2 regions of the Clostridium omnivorum genome follow, and region 1 is predicted to be linked to the other one. Evidence: a T-box and tRNA genes for the amino acid it is inferred to sense, from the RefSeq annotation. Region 1 holds a T-box; the other holds one or more tRNA genes.
What was found. A T-box is a leader RNA that pairs with one kind of tRNA and senses whether it is charged. The one in region 1 lies ahead of bsdE14_RS04795 (glutamine--tRNA ligase/YqeY domain fusion protein), so its partner is inferred to be a tRNA-Gln.
Positions count from the first base shown of each region.

Region 1 (8,927 bases):
AAAATGCTGCTAGAGATTATTAACACTTCAAATATAACGGTGGTTAACCATTATTCTTTTTCCAAGAATCCTTTAGAGAAACAATTCTATTAAATACCAATTTATCTGCTGTAGTATATTTACTATCAACGCAGAAGTATCCAGTTCTAATAAATTGGTACTTACTTTCTATAGGAGCATCCTTTAAACAAGGTTCAACATAGCAATTTTTAAGAACAACTAAAGATTTTGGATTAAGCTTATCTTCCCAAGTTTTTGATTCATCTTTTAATAGAGATTCATCTTCTAATAGCTTATCGTAAAGGTGAACTTCTGCATTAATTGCTGTTTCAGCATCTACCCAATGTATTGTTCCTTTAACTTTACGTCCTTCAAAGCCTGAACCACTTTTGGTCTCTGGATCGTAGCTACAGTGTAGTTCTATAATTTCACCTGTGCAAGCATCCTTAATTACTTCATTACATTTTACAAAATATGCTCCTTTTAAACGGACTTCTTTACCTGGAGATAATCTGTGGAAGCCTTTTATTGGCTCTTCCATAAAGTCCTCTTTTTCTATATAAAGTGTTCTTGAGAACTTAACTTTTCTTTTTCCAAGCTCTGGGTTTTGAGGGTTATTTTCGATTTCAAGCAATTCACTTTCATTTTCTGGATAGTTAGTAATCACAACCTTAAGAGGGTTTAAAACTGACATAACGCAAGGAACTTTAAGCTTTAAATCATCCCTCAAGCTGTGCTCCAGCATAGAGATATCAACAGTAGTTTCGCTTTTAGCAACTCCTATTTCCTCAAGAAAGTTAACTATACTTTCAGGGGTAAAACCTCTTCTTCTCAGCCCTTTTAAAGTAACAAGTCTTGGGTCATCCCAGCCGTCAACATAATTACCAAATACCAATTCTCTCAAGTACCTTTTACTTGTTACTACTCCAGTTAAATTAAGTCTTCCAAACTCTCTTTGCTTTGGTGGTTCCTTGATATCTAATTCATTTAAAACCCATTCATATAGAGGTCTGTGATTTTTAAATTCTATAGAGCAAAGTGAGTGGGTAACTCCTTCAATGTAATCTTGAAGAGGATGAGCGAAGTCATACATAGGATATATGCACCATTCATTGCCAGTCTTATAATGGCTAGTATGGAGTATTCTATATATAACAGGATCTCTCATGTTTATATTAGGGGATGACATATCGATTTTTGCCCTAAGCACCTTAGCACCATTAGGAAATTCACCACTTCTCATTCTTTCAAATAAATCGAGATTTTCTTCTATAGTTCTATTTCTGTAAGGACTATCTATACCACCTTCCGTTAATGTGCCTCTGTATTCCCTTATCTCATCAGAGGAGAGGTCACAAACATAAGCTTTGCCCTTTTTTATAAGCTCAACCGCATAATTATATATTTGTCTTGAATAGTCGGAGCCATAAAAAATTCTATCACCAGGATCAAAGCCAGCCCACTTCATATCCTCAATAATTGAATTTACATATTCTATATCTTCTTTTAGAGGATTGGTATCATCAAAACGTAAATTAAATTTACCATTATATTTTTTTGCAATGCAGTGGCTTATATTTATAGCATAAGCGCTTCCAATGTGAAGGTATCCATTTGGTTCAGGTGGAAACCTTGTGCAAATGTCTCTAGAGTAGTTATTATTTTCTATGTCCTCTTCAACTACCTTTTGTAGAAAATTTATATTACTTTCTTCTGTGAGATTTAAATCTAAATTATCCATATTACCCTCCTATTTTCGTTATGAGTTCGCAACAATTATTAGCTATTATGGCTCATGAATTTTCTTAATCATCTATTAAATTTTACTACTTTATTTTATATAAAATAAAAAACTCTCACCCCCAAGACTATTTCAGCCTTGGGGACGAGAGTATTAATCACGTGGTGCCACCCCATTTCATCAATATGTTTCCATATTGACCTCTTCAGATACGGCATCATTATAATGCTTATATCCTAGCTCTATAACAGGAGCTCCTGTCACAGCCTCCCCTAAAAAGGATCGGTGTAAGACTCAGAGGCTTGTTTCAATAGATAATTTTTTGCTCTTTTTCAGCTGCCAGAGCTCTCTGTAAAAAAACACATCTATTTACTCTTCTCATCATTGTCAAATAAAATATTAGCTTTATTTTATCATAATATGATATAAATTATACTATGTCAATTAGTTTTTATACATTAATTATCTTTTTTCAAAGTAATAATAAAGGATACACCAATTTCATCATTTTTGGCCTTTATTGTACCATTGTACATGCTCACAATTCTTCTTACTATATCAAGACCAAGGCCAAAGTTACCGCCTTTATCCTTGTTAAAGGTATCAAAAATAGTCTGGAGCTTTTCAGGATGGATGTGTTCTCCATCATTGTAAATAGTTATATACTGGTATGTGCTGTCTTCATAAACGTTTATTTTAATTATATGCTTTGCATACCTTAATTGATTATCTATAATATTTTCAAAAACAACGGCCCACTGTTCTTCATCGCCTAATATTTTAATATCGCTTATGTTAAGCTCAAAGTCTATTTTTTTCTCATTATATATAAAGCTATTAACAACTTTATCAACTAAAGGGTTTATATTTATCTTGCCAAAATCACTAATATGCTTTGACATGTATCTGATTTTTGTAAGGTAGAGAAGATTTTTTATTCTCTTTTGCATACTTTCTGCTTCAGTATCTATAACTTTCATAGTGTTTTCTAAATTACCCTTTGGATAAATACGGTCTTCAACAGCCCTTACATAGCTTCTGATTACCATTAGAGGAGTTTTTAAATCATGAGAGACCTGCTGAAGCATTGTCTGCTCATATTCATCCTGTTTAACTAGTTCTTTTCGCATCTCTTCAATTGACTTTGAAAGTTCTCCGATTTCATCATCCCTATCTATATCAATACTCTCATGCCATTGCTTTATACCAATCTTCTTTACCTTATTCTCTAATTGTCTTAGTGGTACTACTAGTTTTTGTGCTAAATATTTTGCAGCAATAAGACTTATTATTAGAGCAATAATCATTGTTGTAAATAGTTTTCTTAGCAAATTTCTTGAAAGAGAATTCCTATATGTATCCCACATATAAGAAACTATAAAATTACCTTTTTTCTTATCATTATTTACCCTTATTACATAAAGCACTCTTCCAGAACCGGTTATTTGAACATACCTTTTAGTAGTTACAGTTTGGGCTTCAGCTTGATTTTTCAGCTTTTTAAGAAAGAGTTCTGCATTTGCCTTATTAGGAACGAACTTTTCTATCTTTGTTAGATTAGCTTCATCATTGGAAAAATTAAGCCTAATATGCTTAACGTCACGAATATCATTACTTGCAGCTCCGGTTATAACTTCTTCTTTTAAGCCTGTTTCTCCTAGAGCCTTTTGTATTGTATTCTCCTGAGCTATCTCAATGGTGTTATACATTTCATCAGTAAAAAATTTTCTTATAGTGAAAGAAAAGTACGTGGATAGTAAAATAAATATAATTACGATTACCGAGGTGAATACAAGCCATATTTGCATTGAAAGGGGCCAATTTTTTAATTTTTTCATAAATGTATCCTTTCTAATTTAATAGTCTGTATCCATGACCATATATAGTTTCAAGCTTTAACTTTGGCAGCTTTTTTCTAAGTCTTCTTACTAAATCATCAACCACTCTATCACTGCCAAAATAGTCATCTCCCCACAGATCATATAATATCTGCTCTCTTGAAATTGCTCCACCTTTTTTGTTTATGAGCAAAGCAAGTAAATCAAATTCTCTAGAGGTCATCATAACTTCCTCAAGTTGGTCTTTAACAATTCTTTTTTCCATGTCGATAGAGTATTCGTCTATTGCTATTACATTCTTACTTTTTTCAGTGCCATAAACTCTTTTTAGAAGCTTTTGAACTCTAATAACAAGCTCTCTTGGCATGAAGGGTTTAGAAATGTAGTCATCACTGCCCATTTCAAGTCCAATAATTCTATCTATGTCTTTATCTCTTGCAGATATGAAGATTACAGGAATATCCTTATCTTTATCCTTTATTTCCTTTAGAAGTTGAAATCCATCTATGTCAGGCAGCATAATATCTAATACCCATAAATCAGGTGGAGTGAATATGTACTTTCTAGCCGATTCACCATTTAAGAAGGAAGTAACCTGAAATCCCTCATTTTCAAGGTAAGACTTCAATATATCATTGAGATTTTCCTCATCTTCTACTAAATATATTTCATAACTCATATAGGCAAAACACCCCCAAATAGAATTTACAATATAATTATAACAATAAGCTATTGAATTATTAAGTTATAATTTAGCATTTAGTAATGAAATAAATGCACAACTTTAGAATTTAATTCTAAAGTCATGCATTATTATTAAATATGCAGATAAGCTATTAAGGTTTTAGTTTAAAGAGGCTAATATTTGGTTGAGTATTGTACCCCTTTGTTTAATATTGGCAAGAATAGCAGACTTTTTATCAATTATGGATTTAAATGTTGTTTCAGCAGCAGTATAATCTTTATTCTTTATATTTTCTTTAAAAGTATTCCAAAGCTGTGCTTTTTCCTGTTCTTGAGTTTTAATTGTTTCATGTATTGTTTTAGCTTGCTCTAGCTGATTTTTAACATTATCTTTTAGCTGACTGTTAGCGTTTTTTATATTTTTTAGCTGTTCTTTTAGTGGTTCTATCTGAGCCTTGATTGCATCATCCTTAGCTTTAAGCTGGCTAATTTGATTATTAAGATCTAATATTTGCTGTTCAATGCTCTTCATTTTATCTACATCTTTAGCTTTAACAGCATCTTTATACTGAGTTCTTAGTGAAAGTCTCTGCTGATGAAGCTGCTTAGCTTGTTCCACTAATGACTTTCTTTGAGCTGCTAAATCCTTTAACTTAGATACGGTGTCTGAACTCAAAGCAGTTTTTGCTTTAAGCTTATCCTTTATTTGTTTAGCTGAGTTATTATTAGCAGTTTGTGCTTCTTGTGTTTGTTGCCTAAGTGCAACAAGCTGATTCATGTAGTCATAGTATACCTTTAAAAAGGCGTCCCTAGCTTGTTTTTGCTCAGGTGTAAGAGTTTCATTTTGTGAGGCTTTGACAGTTTGAGCGGGAGTAGTTGTATCATTGCCCTCAGCATAAGCAATTGTGGACATGCTTGAAATTAGAGAAATTGTTAGTAAAGCAGATAATAATTTTTTCATTTTATAATCCTCCTTGTATTTATTTGAGTTTCGAAATAATTATTAATTGTTACACATACTGTATTTCTTAGGGGTGCTGAAGATTACTTACTGTTCAGTCTCCTAATTTTTTATTTAACACTAAAGCTTGAAGATATATTTTTTAAATCAGTGTTTTCATTTAGTAGAGCATTTATTTCGTCTGAACTTAGCTGTACAGATTGACTATCAACAGAATCTAATTGGGTGGAGGAGTCATCACCAGTAGATTTTAATAAGTCATCATCTGTAATGCTTTTGCTGTCTTTATTTGTTGATACAGTATTATTAGCTGAAGTATTAGAGCTTTGATATGTAGTGTTTTCAGCCTTCAAAGCACTAGATACCTTTTGCTTGTTAGCACAGCCAGTTAATAGCAAGGCAATTAAAGTTAGTGAGCTTACTATTCCTAAAATAAATTTTCTTTTCAACGTTATCACCTCGATTCTTAATATACTTTTATTATAAAAGTTGTTTGTGGTATAAATTTTAAATAACTGTGTGAAATTGTGTGAAATGAAAGTTTATTTTTAAAAGGTAAGTTATAAAAGTTAAGAAGATATTGACTGAAAACATTTACATGGTATAATATAGGTATATGATAGTTCGACTATCATATACCTATATTACAAATGGAATAATTAAGGGGATGGAGCAAAGCATGAACAAATCAGAGATTATTGAAAAAAATGAAAAAGAGGTAAATGGCATAATTATTAAAATCAATAGTGCACTTTTTATTCTGTTTCCTGTATGTATAATTCTTAATTTGTTAAAGATTCTAGCTGTTCCATGGAATTTTGTTATTGCTCTTTGTGCTGTAGGAATACCGGTTTGTGCTATTCCATTGATCTATAAGGCTTTAAAACTTAACATGAGTTATTTTAAGTATGTTGAAGTATTTACAGTTATAATAATACAGACGACTATTTTTGGAATGATATATATGACTGGTGCATTTTTCTGGTTTATACCCATTGCAATAGCATGTCTATATTTTGATGCAAAGCTGCTAAAAACTACTTTTTTTGCATTAATACCGTCTATTCTTATTGGAGAATTTATTGCATCCCATAATCATGTTTTAATGCAAGCAGAATATCAATGGATACCTCTTCATATGGTTAGCTTTATTATTCAGTTTGCTATTCTAATTCCTATTTTTATTTCTTTAACTAAAAGAACCCATAATATGCTTTTGTCTAATGCAAAGATTTTTGGAGATCTAGAAAACCGGTTTTCAGAAAATGAAATTGCAGCAAAAAACCTTACTACTTCAGTTAGTCAGCTTTTACAAATTACTGATGAATCCAATTTGGCTGTAAAACAAATTTCTAGTTCAATACAAGATATAGAAGTGGATTCTAGGAATATTGTTGAGTATGCTTTCAATACAAATAAAAATGTGAATAAAATAGTAGATGAGGTCGCTGTTACGGTACAGGAGTCAGAAAATATAATGGTTTATGTAAAGGATATATCTACTATGTCGGAAAAAAGCAAGGGTGAAATTCTAGATTCATTAAATGAAATGCGTAAAATTGAAGTTTCAACAGAAAAGTCAAAAGAAGTAGTTTATGAGCTATGGAATAAAGCAAAGGAAATATTAAATGTAGTTGATACAATAACTGGTATTGCACAGCAGACTAACCTTTTAGCGCTTAATGCAAGTATTGAGGCTGCAAGGGCAGGAGAGGCTGGAAAAGGTTTTGCGGTTGTAGCTCAGGAAGTTAGAAAACTATCAGAACAAGCAGGCTCAGCTGCAGAAGATATAAGAAAGCTTTTAGATAGTATTACTGATAATGTAAATCATGCAGTATATTCAATTTCTGATACATATAAAATTGTTGCCTCAGGACTAGAAAAGACAGAAAAAACAGTAATTAATTTTGATAATATGCTTGAAATGCAGAAGGACATTGTAAATCGTGTAGATAATATTACTTATTTGGTGCAGTGCTCTAAAGAATATGCTTCAGCAATTAAGGAAACTATGGATACGCTATGTAATAAAAACACAAAGAGTCATTCTAATATATTATGCATTTCATCCTCAATAGAGCAGCTTCTCGCTTCATCAAAAGAAATGCTCTCATACATTCAGAACATAGAAAAAGAATCTAGAGCTTTATAAAGTATATTAATAAAAAAATAGGCTATGAGAATTTTTTTCTTATAGTCTATATTATTTATTTAAAAAAAACATGAAAAAGTTCCCAAATAATTACTTTAATGCTTTAGTATCTTAAAATAAATATAATAAAGGTCTAAAAAAAATACATATTTAGTCGATATATAACTAATAGATAATATTTTTGGATGGCTAAAGGAGGGGGATTGCTATGGAAAAGAGAAAATTTATCGTAAGGAGTTCAATTTTAGCCTTAGGGCTGCTAGCCTATTATGTAACATGTATGCTAGGTATGGATACTTTGAGCAATATAATATCCCCTATTCTGCTATTTATTTCAGCTTATTATATTTATTATGCTTATAAAAATACATATGAAACTCATGTTAGCTGGCTGCTTTTATCTTTGGCTTGCCTAAGTTATGGCATAGGTGATTTTGTATGGGCTTATTATGCAATTGTATTGAAACTCGACCCTACAGAAATAACTATGTTTTCCTATCTCTATTTGATACCAAATATTTTTATAGCAGCAGCTGTTTTAGCTTATTTTTTAACTTATTTTCGAAAGTGGAATATTATTCAATTGGGATTGGACTTTATCGCAACTATGACTATTGGTATCAGTTTGTTATGGGTAATTATTTTTAAAGATAATTTTAGCACAGCCTTATTATTTGATGCGGAGAACTTAGCAATCTTTTTATACATATTAACAGACTTCATTGCAGTAAGTAATATTTTTATAATGTTTATATCAGTTAGAAGAAGAAAAATCTCAGATACTTTAAAGTTAATTATAATCTCTGTATTTTTGTACACAGGTGCAGATTTAGTAAATTCTTATCAGATGTTAAATAATACCTATAAGCCAAACTCTTTAATAGATGTAATTTTTATTTTCGCACTAATGTTGTTTGCTTTTGCAAGCGTACTTGAGTTATACAAGCCAACTAAACATCCTAAGGATATTGAGTTCTCATTACCTGAAAATATAGGCAAGAGCTCAAAGATAAGGCTCTTGTTATTAGCACCACTATTATTATTGTTAGTTGGTTCCTTTAAATTGAATGTTACACTATTGTTTTTTTCTATTATAGTACTTCATCAAATGTTAAGTGGATATGTACAAAACACTGCAGTTAATGAGTCTTTACTAAAGAGAGAAAAATCGCTAAACGATTCACTTGAAGGAAAGATTAAGATAAGAACTGAGGAACTTATAGATCTTAATAGTGAGTTAGAGAGAATTTCAAGGGAAGATTCTATAACTGGCCTCAATAATCGTAGATATTTTATGGACGAGCTAGAAAAAATGATTAAAAATGCTAAGGGAAATCATACGGTAGTATTATTATATATGGATTTGGATAGGTTTAAAGCTATAAATGATTCCTTTGGACATGATATGGGAGATAAAGTATTAATTGAAATAGCTAATAGGCTTAAAAGTTTAAAAAATAATTCTATGCTTTTGGCTCGTTTAGGTGGAGACGAATTTGTCATTGCTATGGATGGTCAATTTGAAAAATATCTAATTTTTAAATTGGCTGA
Region 1 covers NZ_BRXR01000001.1:1,041,146-1,050,072, reverse strand. Annotated here, with positions in the region: gene bsdE14_RS04795 (glutamine--tRNA ligase/YqeY domain fusion protein) at 44-1,741, opposite strand; T-box leader at 1,879-2,135, opposite strand; gene bsdE14_RS04790 (sensor histidine kinase) at 2,200-3,579, opposite strand; gene bsdE14_RS04785 (response regulator transcription factor) at 3,593-4,258, opposite strand; gene bsdE14_RS04780 (GumC domain-containing protein) at 4,424-5,224, opposite strand; gene bsdE14_RS04775 (hypothetical protein) at 5,335-5,673, opposite strand; gene bsdE14_RS04770 (methyl-accepting chemotaxis protein) at 5,841-7,376, shown strand; gene bsdE14_RS04765 (putative bifunctional diguanylate cyclase/phosphodiesterase) at 7,585-8,927, shown strand, end outside.

Region 2 (8,927 bases), 2.3 Mb from region 1:
ATACAAATTCATAAATATCGTTCTCAAACATACCACTAAAACGTATTAACTCTTCTAGTTTTAATTCCTCTATAGCCTTTTTATTTTCTTCACAGTATATTACTATAGCACCAATTATGCCATGTGCATCTCTAAATGGTACACCCTTAGAAGCAAGATAGTCTGCAGCTTCTGTGGCATTTAAAAAACCTTTTTTCACCGCACTATACATCTTATCCTTATTCACCTTAATAGTGTTAAGCATTTCTCCCATTACTCTTATGCATATAGAGGTGGTATCCATAGCATTAAAGAACAGCTCCTTATCCTCCTGCATATCCTTATTATATGCTAATGGTAGTCCCTTCATTGCTGTAAGTATGGCTATAAGTGCTCCATATACCCTTCCAGTCTTTCCTCTTATAAGTTCAGCAGCATCAGGATTTTTCTTTTGAGGCATTATACTGCTGCCCGTAGTAAATTCGTCACCTATAATAATAAAATCAAATTCTTTAGAACTCCATAGTATCAATTCCTCACTTAATCTGCTCAGGTGCATCATTATTATGGAAAAGCACGCAGAAAGCTCTATTACAAAATCCCTATCACTTACTCCATCTAAAAAATTATCTACCGGCTTATTAAAGCCAAGCTCACTAGAAGTAAATTCTCTATCTGTACTATAAGTAGTACCTGCCAGCGCACAGCAGCCAAGAGGGCTTTCGTTCATTACTTCTACTGCATTAGCTATTCTCTTCTTATCCCTTCCAAACATACTGCAGTAAGCCATCATATGGTGCTTAAAAGTAACTACCTGCGCCCTTTGAAGATGAGTATACCCAGGCATAATTACATTATTGCTTTCTCCCACTTTAACAAGTACACTTATGAGAATTTCAAGTTCTTCAATAATATTCTTTGCTTTAGTTTTACAGTATAACTTCATATCTAATGCAACTTGGTCATTTCTGCTTCTTGCAGTATGAAGCTTCTTTCCTACTTCTCCTATCCTAGTAATAAGGTTAGACTCTACAAAACTGTGTATATCCTCGTAATCTCCTTGGATTAATAACTGTCCCTCTTCAATATCCTTATTGATAGATTTTAATCCTTCAATTATTATATCTGCTTCAGATTTGCTTATTATACTGCACTTCGCCAGCATTGCTGCATGGACTATTGAGCCTTTAATATCCTCACTATACAACCTCTTATCAAAGCTTAGAGAAGAGTTGAATTCCTCCATAAGCTTACTTTCCTCTTTAGAAAATCTTCCTCCCCAAAGCTTCACATCAATCAAACCTTTCTTTTATCTTTATTAGCTTTTTGTATAAGAATGCACTTATAATTATCTTCCTAGCTTTTCTGAAAGCTTATTTTTTTCTTTAATAAGTGCATTTATCTTACATGGCAATCCAAATAGATTAATAAAGCCTTCTGAATCCTTATGATCATACATATTACTTGCACCAAAGGAGGAAATGGACTCTTCATATAATGCATATGGTGTATCAATTCCAGCTACCATTATATTGCCTTTATACAATTTTAGCTTTACGCTTCCTGTTACATTCTTTTGTGTAGTTTCTACAAATGCATCTAAGGACTCTCTCAAGGTAGTGAACCAAAGTCCATTATATACAAGTTCTGCATACTTTTGTGCTATAAGCTGTTTGTAATGTAGCGAATCTTTTTCTAGAGTTGCATATTCCAGTTCTTTATGTGCTGCATAAAGTATTGTTCCTCCTGGAGTTTCATAAACACCTCTTGATTTCATTCCAACAAGTCTGTTTTCTAGAATATCTATAACACCTATCCCATTTTCTCCGCCTAATTTATTTAAGGTTTCAATTATTCCTACTGGGGATATTTCTTCACCATTAATTTTTACTGGTACACCCTTTTCAAAATATATTTCTACATATGTTGCTTCATCCTTTGCCTTTTCAGGAGGTATAGTCATCAGATACATATCTGTTTTATGTTCATTTTTTAAATCTTCTAGATCTCCCCCCTCATGACTTACATGCCAAAGATTTTTATCTCTTGAATAAATTTTTTCTTTAGTAACAGGTATATCTATCCCCTTAGCTTCTGCATAATCAATAGCATCCTCTCTTGATTTTATATCCCATATTCTCCACGGCGCTATTATTTTTATGCTGGGATCAAAAGCTGCTATTCCTACCTCAAAGCGCACTTGATCGTTGCCTTTACCAGTACATCCATGACATATATATTTAGCTCCTTCAGCATGTGCTATCTCAACTAATCTCTTAGCCATGGATGGTCTAGCTAATGCTGTTCCCAGCAAATATTTACCTTCATACAGAGTCCCTGCCTTAATAGCATTATATAAATATTTAGTTACAAACTCTTCTTTTAAATCTTCTACATATACTTTGGAAGCACCAGTCTTTATTGCTTTTTCCTTAATTGCCTCCATATCTTCCCCTTGGCCCACATCTATGCAAGCTGCAATTACCTCTACATCATAATTTTCCTTTAACCAAGTAACTATTATTGAAGTATCCAATCCTCCAGAGTAAGCTAAAATTACTTTTTCCATATACTACATCCTCCTTACAAAACCATTATCACATTTAATATTTATACATTTAATTTGTATATTTATACTCAACTTATGCAACAATTATACATTATTATTCATATTTATACAACATCATTTTCTTTTGCTTATCTGGATTCATTCAAAATATATAGCTATTTCTCATATTTACTTATGTTTTCATAGATTTGCTTCAATTTTATCAAATAAAAGCATATAAACCTTTTCATAATTATGTATTAAGTTTAAAATAGTAATTTTATAATTATGCATATTTTATTAATACTTATACTTAAAAATGCATATTGTATTATTTCTTTTGTATAATATCTATAACTAACAAGAATTTTAAAAAAAGTGTAGGAGCAAAAAAATAAAAAAAGAGCTCTTCTATGAACTCTTTTTTATAATTTGCTTATATAAAATTGGCTGGGATGGTAGGATTCGAACCTACGAATGCCAGAGTCAGAGTCTGGAGCCTTACCGCTTGGCCACACCCCAATATTATATTGTAATGGTGACTCCTAGGGGAATCGAACCCCTGATTCCACCGTGAGAGGGTGGCGTCTTGACCGCTTGACCAAGGAGCCTTGTCACTAACAACATAAAAATTATATCACTATTTTTTCCAAATGTAAAATTATTTTTAGTAATAGATAAAATTTCAGCCATAGCTTTTATCTATAGGAAAAATTTATAAAAAGCGGCCAATAAGCCGCCTTTAAAAGATTACACTATAAACTTTTCAACCTGTTCCATCATTTCCTTGGTTGAATCGGTCAATTGTGCTGCAGAGGTTGCTACTTCCTCTGAAGAAGAATTCATCTGCTGTGCAGCTGCGGCAATTTCCTCTGATGATGCTGAAACTTCTTGCGATATAGAAGATACCTGTTCAACCTTTTCAAGTATTTCATTCTTTTCGCTATCTATTTTTACCACAGCACCATTTGCCTCTTCTACCTTTGGTATAACCATTTCAACTGCATTAATTATATTTTTAAAGGATTCAATAGTACTATTAATCATATTGATTTGCTGCTGCATTTCATTATCCATATTTCCAGCAGAAAGTATCATTTCTTTTGACTCATCTGCTATAGTGCCTATTAATACATTAATGTTCTCTGAAGATGTTTTACTCTGTTCAGCAAGCATTCTAATTTCATCAGCTACTACTGCAAAACCCTTTCCTGCTTCACCAGCTCTGGCAGCTTCAATTGCTGCATTGAGTGCCAATAAGTTAGTTTGATCAGCAATATCATTTATCAAGGCAGTTATTTCATTTATTTGATTTATACTCATACCTAAATTATCTATTTTACTAATAAAGCTGTTAAAGGAGCTACTTAAACCTTGAACCGAAGCAGCTAGTTTTTCCATATCTTTATTGCTGGATCCTGCTAAGTTATTAATCCCCCTTGTATTTTGTTCAATTTCATTAATGGATACTACTAATTTTTCTAATTCTTCTCCAAAATCCTGTACAATCTCACTTATACTCATTAACTCATTAGATTGAGAACTTGTACCACTTGCCACCTCCGATATAGCAGTAGCAACATTTTCAGAAGAGGATGTCATTTCCTCTGCTGTAGAAGATAAGTTATAGGACTGCATATCTATATGATTTGACTTCTCTTTTATATTTATAATCATGGCTGATACATTATCTAAAGTTTCTCCTAGAGCTTTACTCATCTGCCCAAATTCAGATTTATTGTTTCTCTCTAGCTCAACTGTAAAGTCACCACCAGCAATCTTCTTTAATTTTTGGATTAATTCCATAGAAGAGGAACTAATAGTTATTGAAAAGGCTATTGCAACAATCATAAATACAGCTATGGAAGCTAATGCTATAACAAGTAGAAGTATTATATTACTTTTAAATAGTGCTTCACTGTCTATGTTTAATTTTTCTGCATTAGTTGCATTTAAATTTTGAAGCTGCTTTATACTCTCCTCCAATATCTCTCCTTTACTATATAATTCTTCGTTTTCTGTACTTGTTAAATCCTCTCCTTTAGAAACCTTATCCTTTACACCGTCCCAAAGTTTTATGTATGCATTATAATCGTTTTCAATATCCGTAAGCATTTTCTTTTCTTCACTAGTCATGGTACTTTTTTTATAGTCTTTAAAGCTATTTTTAATCTGAACATCATAATCTGATATTTTAGCCATGTATTCAGGAGTATAGGATAACTGAGCCTTATTCATAATAAGTCTCATACCAAGTAAATTTGATCTTATTGCCGAAATATCTGTGATAGGAATCAATTTATTTGAGTATATATTTTTTACATTCTTATCAATACTGCTCATATTTCTATATCCTACACCACACATTAACATATATGATATCATCGAGATTAGAACTATTATGAAAATTCCATTTTTTAGTTTAATTTTTTTAAACCTTTTTACTAAAAACTTCATGACAATCCCCCTTGCGCACACTCATTTTCATTCATATTATAACATTTTTCGCAATTCGTGTCTAATTATAACGCTTCCAAATATGCATATTTCTTCTTCTCTGAACATAGGTTTATAAGGTGGGCGTTTTATATATCACTATGAAATTCTTTAATTACCTGGTATAATTATCCTAAAATTATAAAAATTAGTCCACAATTAATAGTTATTCTTAACTTTACATGTGGATAAAGGAGGGATTCCATGTTTATATTTCCAAGAAATCTTTATACTGATGTACGTATAGAGGAAGTTTTTGAAACAAAAATATTCTATACTATGGAAAATCTTGATGAAAATAAAACAAGACATTATAAAGCCGCATTTATTAGAGTATTCGATGGCATAAAGTGGTACTACAGTTCTACTACTGACATCTCTAACATTCAAAAGGAAATTGATAATTTAGCTTCCTTAGCAACGCCAAACGAGAATATTTATGATCATCCTGTAATTAAAAAGCTAGAGACTAACAGCGGAAGCTGCATAACTTTTACAGACAATGATATATCTAAAATCCCAAAGGAAAGAAAGCTTTCCCTTCTATTACCTTACTTTAAATATATCAAAAATCCATTTATAAAAATGTATTCATTTAAATACATCGATGAAAGAAAAGTGAAAAATATATATTCCAGTAAAGGCTCTAATTTAACCTTTGACAGCCAAAGAGCTGGTTTTTCTCTTAGATTTAATATGGCAGAAGGTGAAAAGCAGCTTACAGATGGTTTTCAAAGATCTTCCTGCTATTTCAATGAGCTGTTGAATAAAGAAGATGAATTTGTAGAATATATTAAGCTCTGCGAAAATTATCTACATGAAGCTAAATCAGTAATACCTGGCAAGTATACTGTTATTCTTTCACCAGAGGCAGCTGGTGTTTTTGCCCATGAAAGCTTTGGTCACAAGAGCGAAGCAGACTTTATGCTTGGAGATGAAACCATGAAAAAAGAATGGGCTCTAGGTTCAAGAATTGCGCCAGAGCATCTCTCTATAGTTGATGATGGAAATGAAATATCCAGCGGTTATGTACCTTTTGATGATGAAGGTACAAGAGCTAGAAAAACCTTTTTAATTCAAAATGGAATACTTAAAGGAAGACTTCACAGTGCCGTTACTTCCGCCTCCCTTGAAGAAGATGTAACAGGTAACGGAAGAGCAATTAATTTTGAATTTGAGCCTATTGTTAGAATGACCTGCACTTATATAATGCCTGGAAATAAAACCAAAGAACAGCTTATTTCAGAAGTTGAAGAAGGTATTTTAGTTGAAACTATAAAGCACGGCTCTGGTATGTCCACATTTACTTTAGCACCTAATCGAAGCTACTATATAAGAAATGGAAAAATAGCAGAACCAGTTAATGTTTCTGTTATAACTGGCAGCGTATTTGACACCCTTTCTGAAATAGACGGACTATCTGATAAACTCCAAATTATATCTTTTGTAACTGGCGGATGCGGAAAAATGGAACAATTCCCTCTACCTGTAGGCTTTGGCGGCCCATACGTAAGGGTTAGAAATATGAATGTACAATAAGGAGGTGCAGTTATGGTAGTTGAAAAATATTCTAATAGAATTAAGGAAACCAGTATAAATATAGTTCAAACTTCTGTGGAATCAATAAGGAAAAAGGATATAACCAAAACGGGCATGAGAGTGTACAAAGATGGCTTCATTGGAATCTCAGGCTCTTTAGGAAATGCAGAGGACAGTATACTTATTAAAGAAGCTGAAGAAGCACTTGCTAATAAAATCCCCTATAACCTTGAACCTACAGCTAACAAAGAAGAAGCTATAGATTGTAGAGGAGAACTGCTAGATGATGAAGCTTTTGTTAATGAAATCGGTATAGTAATGGAAGAATTAAAAAAATCTCAGCCTAATTTTTACTTTACAAATAAAATAAACTTAGTAGAGCAGGAAATCAATCTTAGCAACATAAGAAATTTAAACCTTTCATACAAAGATAGATATATGCTTGCTGAACTTGTTTTCAAAGAAAAATCTTCAAGGAATATCATGGATGGATTTGTTGAATTTCAAGGAAGAAAATATAATAGAGATGCATTTCTTTCTCTAACAAATAGCACCTGTGATGCATATAGCAATCTTTTATCCTTTGATAAGGAGGGCACTTATCCTGTAGTTTTTTCTATGCTGGAAGGACTTCCACTTATGAAGTTTCTCCAAGACCTTAATGCTAACTTATTTTCTACAGGCAGTTCACTCTTATCAGGTAAAACAGGAGAAAAGCTTTTTAGCAATGACTTTACCCTCTATCAGTCTTTAAACCCTGAAGATGGAATTCATCCTTTCTTTGATGCAGAAGGAACAGTTAATGATAATTATAGATATAGCCTTATAAAAAACGGTGTAGTTGTATCCCCTTATACTGATAAAAGAACGGCGGATAAGTATAAGCTTGCATTAACCGGTAGTGCTGTAGCTGAATATGATAGTGTTCCTAGTTTAGGATTAACAGGCTTTAGTGTTGAAGAAGCAAATAAAAGCCTAGAAGACCTGCTAGGAGGAGAAAAAGCAATATTTGTTGCAATTGCCTCCGGTGGAGATTTCACCCCAGCTGGTGACTTTGCAACACCAGTACAGCTGCCATTTCTATTTGATGGCAAAAGGCTTATTGGAAGACTTCCAGAGCTTCAAGTTTTCTCAAATATATATCATATGTTTGGTGCTGGATACAGAGGAACAGCTAAAAGCGCAATCAATCCATTATCTATAAATAAATATATGGTTATGGATTTGAATGTATCAAAAATATAACTATTTTTTCTCTCATATGGTTTTAAAAGGCTGCTTATCATTATGCAGCCTTTTTAAGCTTCTATGTAAAATACTCAATATTAGAATTATTAAAATTGGTGTTTATTAGCTTAGTAATATAATTTTTAATATCAATACTCTGTTCTTTTTTATAAACATATTTAAATTTTCCGTAGGGTCCCCACTTTAGCTGTCTGTTCTGTTCTTCCATATCTAATTTTGTATTCTTAAATCTGCTTTGTATAAGTTCTTTAGCTGTAGCTGTAAACCTGTGCTGAATTAGTTCAAAACTAATTTGTTCCTGGTAATTGCCTAGTGCACCCTTTAATCTTTCAAAAAGTTCATTATACTGCTGCTGCCAGTTATCAAATATCATTATAGGAGCAACAATAAAACCTATCGGATATCCCGCTTCTGCAATTTTTCTAACTGCTTCCATCCTCTCTTCAAAGCTTGCAGTCTTATGTTCAAAATTTTGTATTACATATTTTGCATTTATACTGAATCTAAATCTTGTGTGCTTATTATGTTTTAAATTTAATAAAGAATCTACATCTGCAAATTTTGTTACTAATCTAAGCCTTCCATAATCACTACCCCCAAAGTATTCTATACACTCACCAAGGCTCCCTGTAAGATGCTCAAGTCCAATGGGATCAGTTATGCTTGCACATTCAAAGGTAGTGATATTAGGCTTGTTTTCTTCTATATAATCATCTATAACCTGAAGTATTTCTTCAACATTTGCAAATATCTTTATATACGGTTTTTCACCTTGTGTAGTTTGTAAATAACAGTACTCGCAATTGCCAGGGCAAGAACTTGTTAGTGAAAACTGATAGTCTGCAGAAGGCCTGCAGGGTGCTAACTTCTTCTGAGAGTTTACAGTTACAAGCACAGTATTCTTCGCATTCATATAAATTTCAGCAGGAGAATCTCCCTTTATCTCAACTTTTTTTGTATATTCTAAAGGTACATTTAGTTTTTCAAGTTTTTCTACTATTTGCTTTCCTCGTTCAAGCTTTAAGCATTTTGGATCTATATATGCCTTATTGGGTACGTAATTAATCATATAATTCACCTCTATAATAGTTTGCTTTTTTATTATTCCATTATGCCT
Region 2 covers NZ_BRXR01000001.1:3,304,747-3,313,673, reverse strand. Annotated here, with positions in the region: gene argH (argininosuccinate lyase) at 1-1,270, opposite strand, end outside; gene bsdE14_RS15535 (argininosuccinate synthase) at 1,328-2,548, opposite strand; tRNA gene bsdE14_RS15530 (tRNA-Gln) at 2,975-3,049, opposite strand; tRNA gene bsdE14_RS15525 (tRNA-Glu) at 3,064-3,138, opposite strand; gene bsdE14_RS15520 (methyl-accepting chemotaxis protein) at 3,278-4,984, opposite strand; gene bsdE14_RS15515 (TldD/PmbA family protein) at 5,228-6,562, shown strand; gene bsdE14_RS15510 (metallopeptidase TldD-related protein) at 6,575-7,807, shown strand; gene splB (spore photoproduct lyase) at 7,869-8,879, opposite strand.
Region 2: it has a tRNA-Gln gene. The T-box ahead of bsdE14_RS04795 (glutamine--tRNA ligase/YqeY domain fusion protein) is inferred to sense a tRNA for this amino acid. The anticodon was not compared.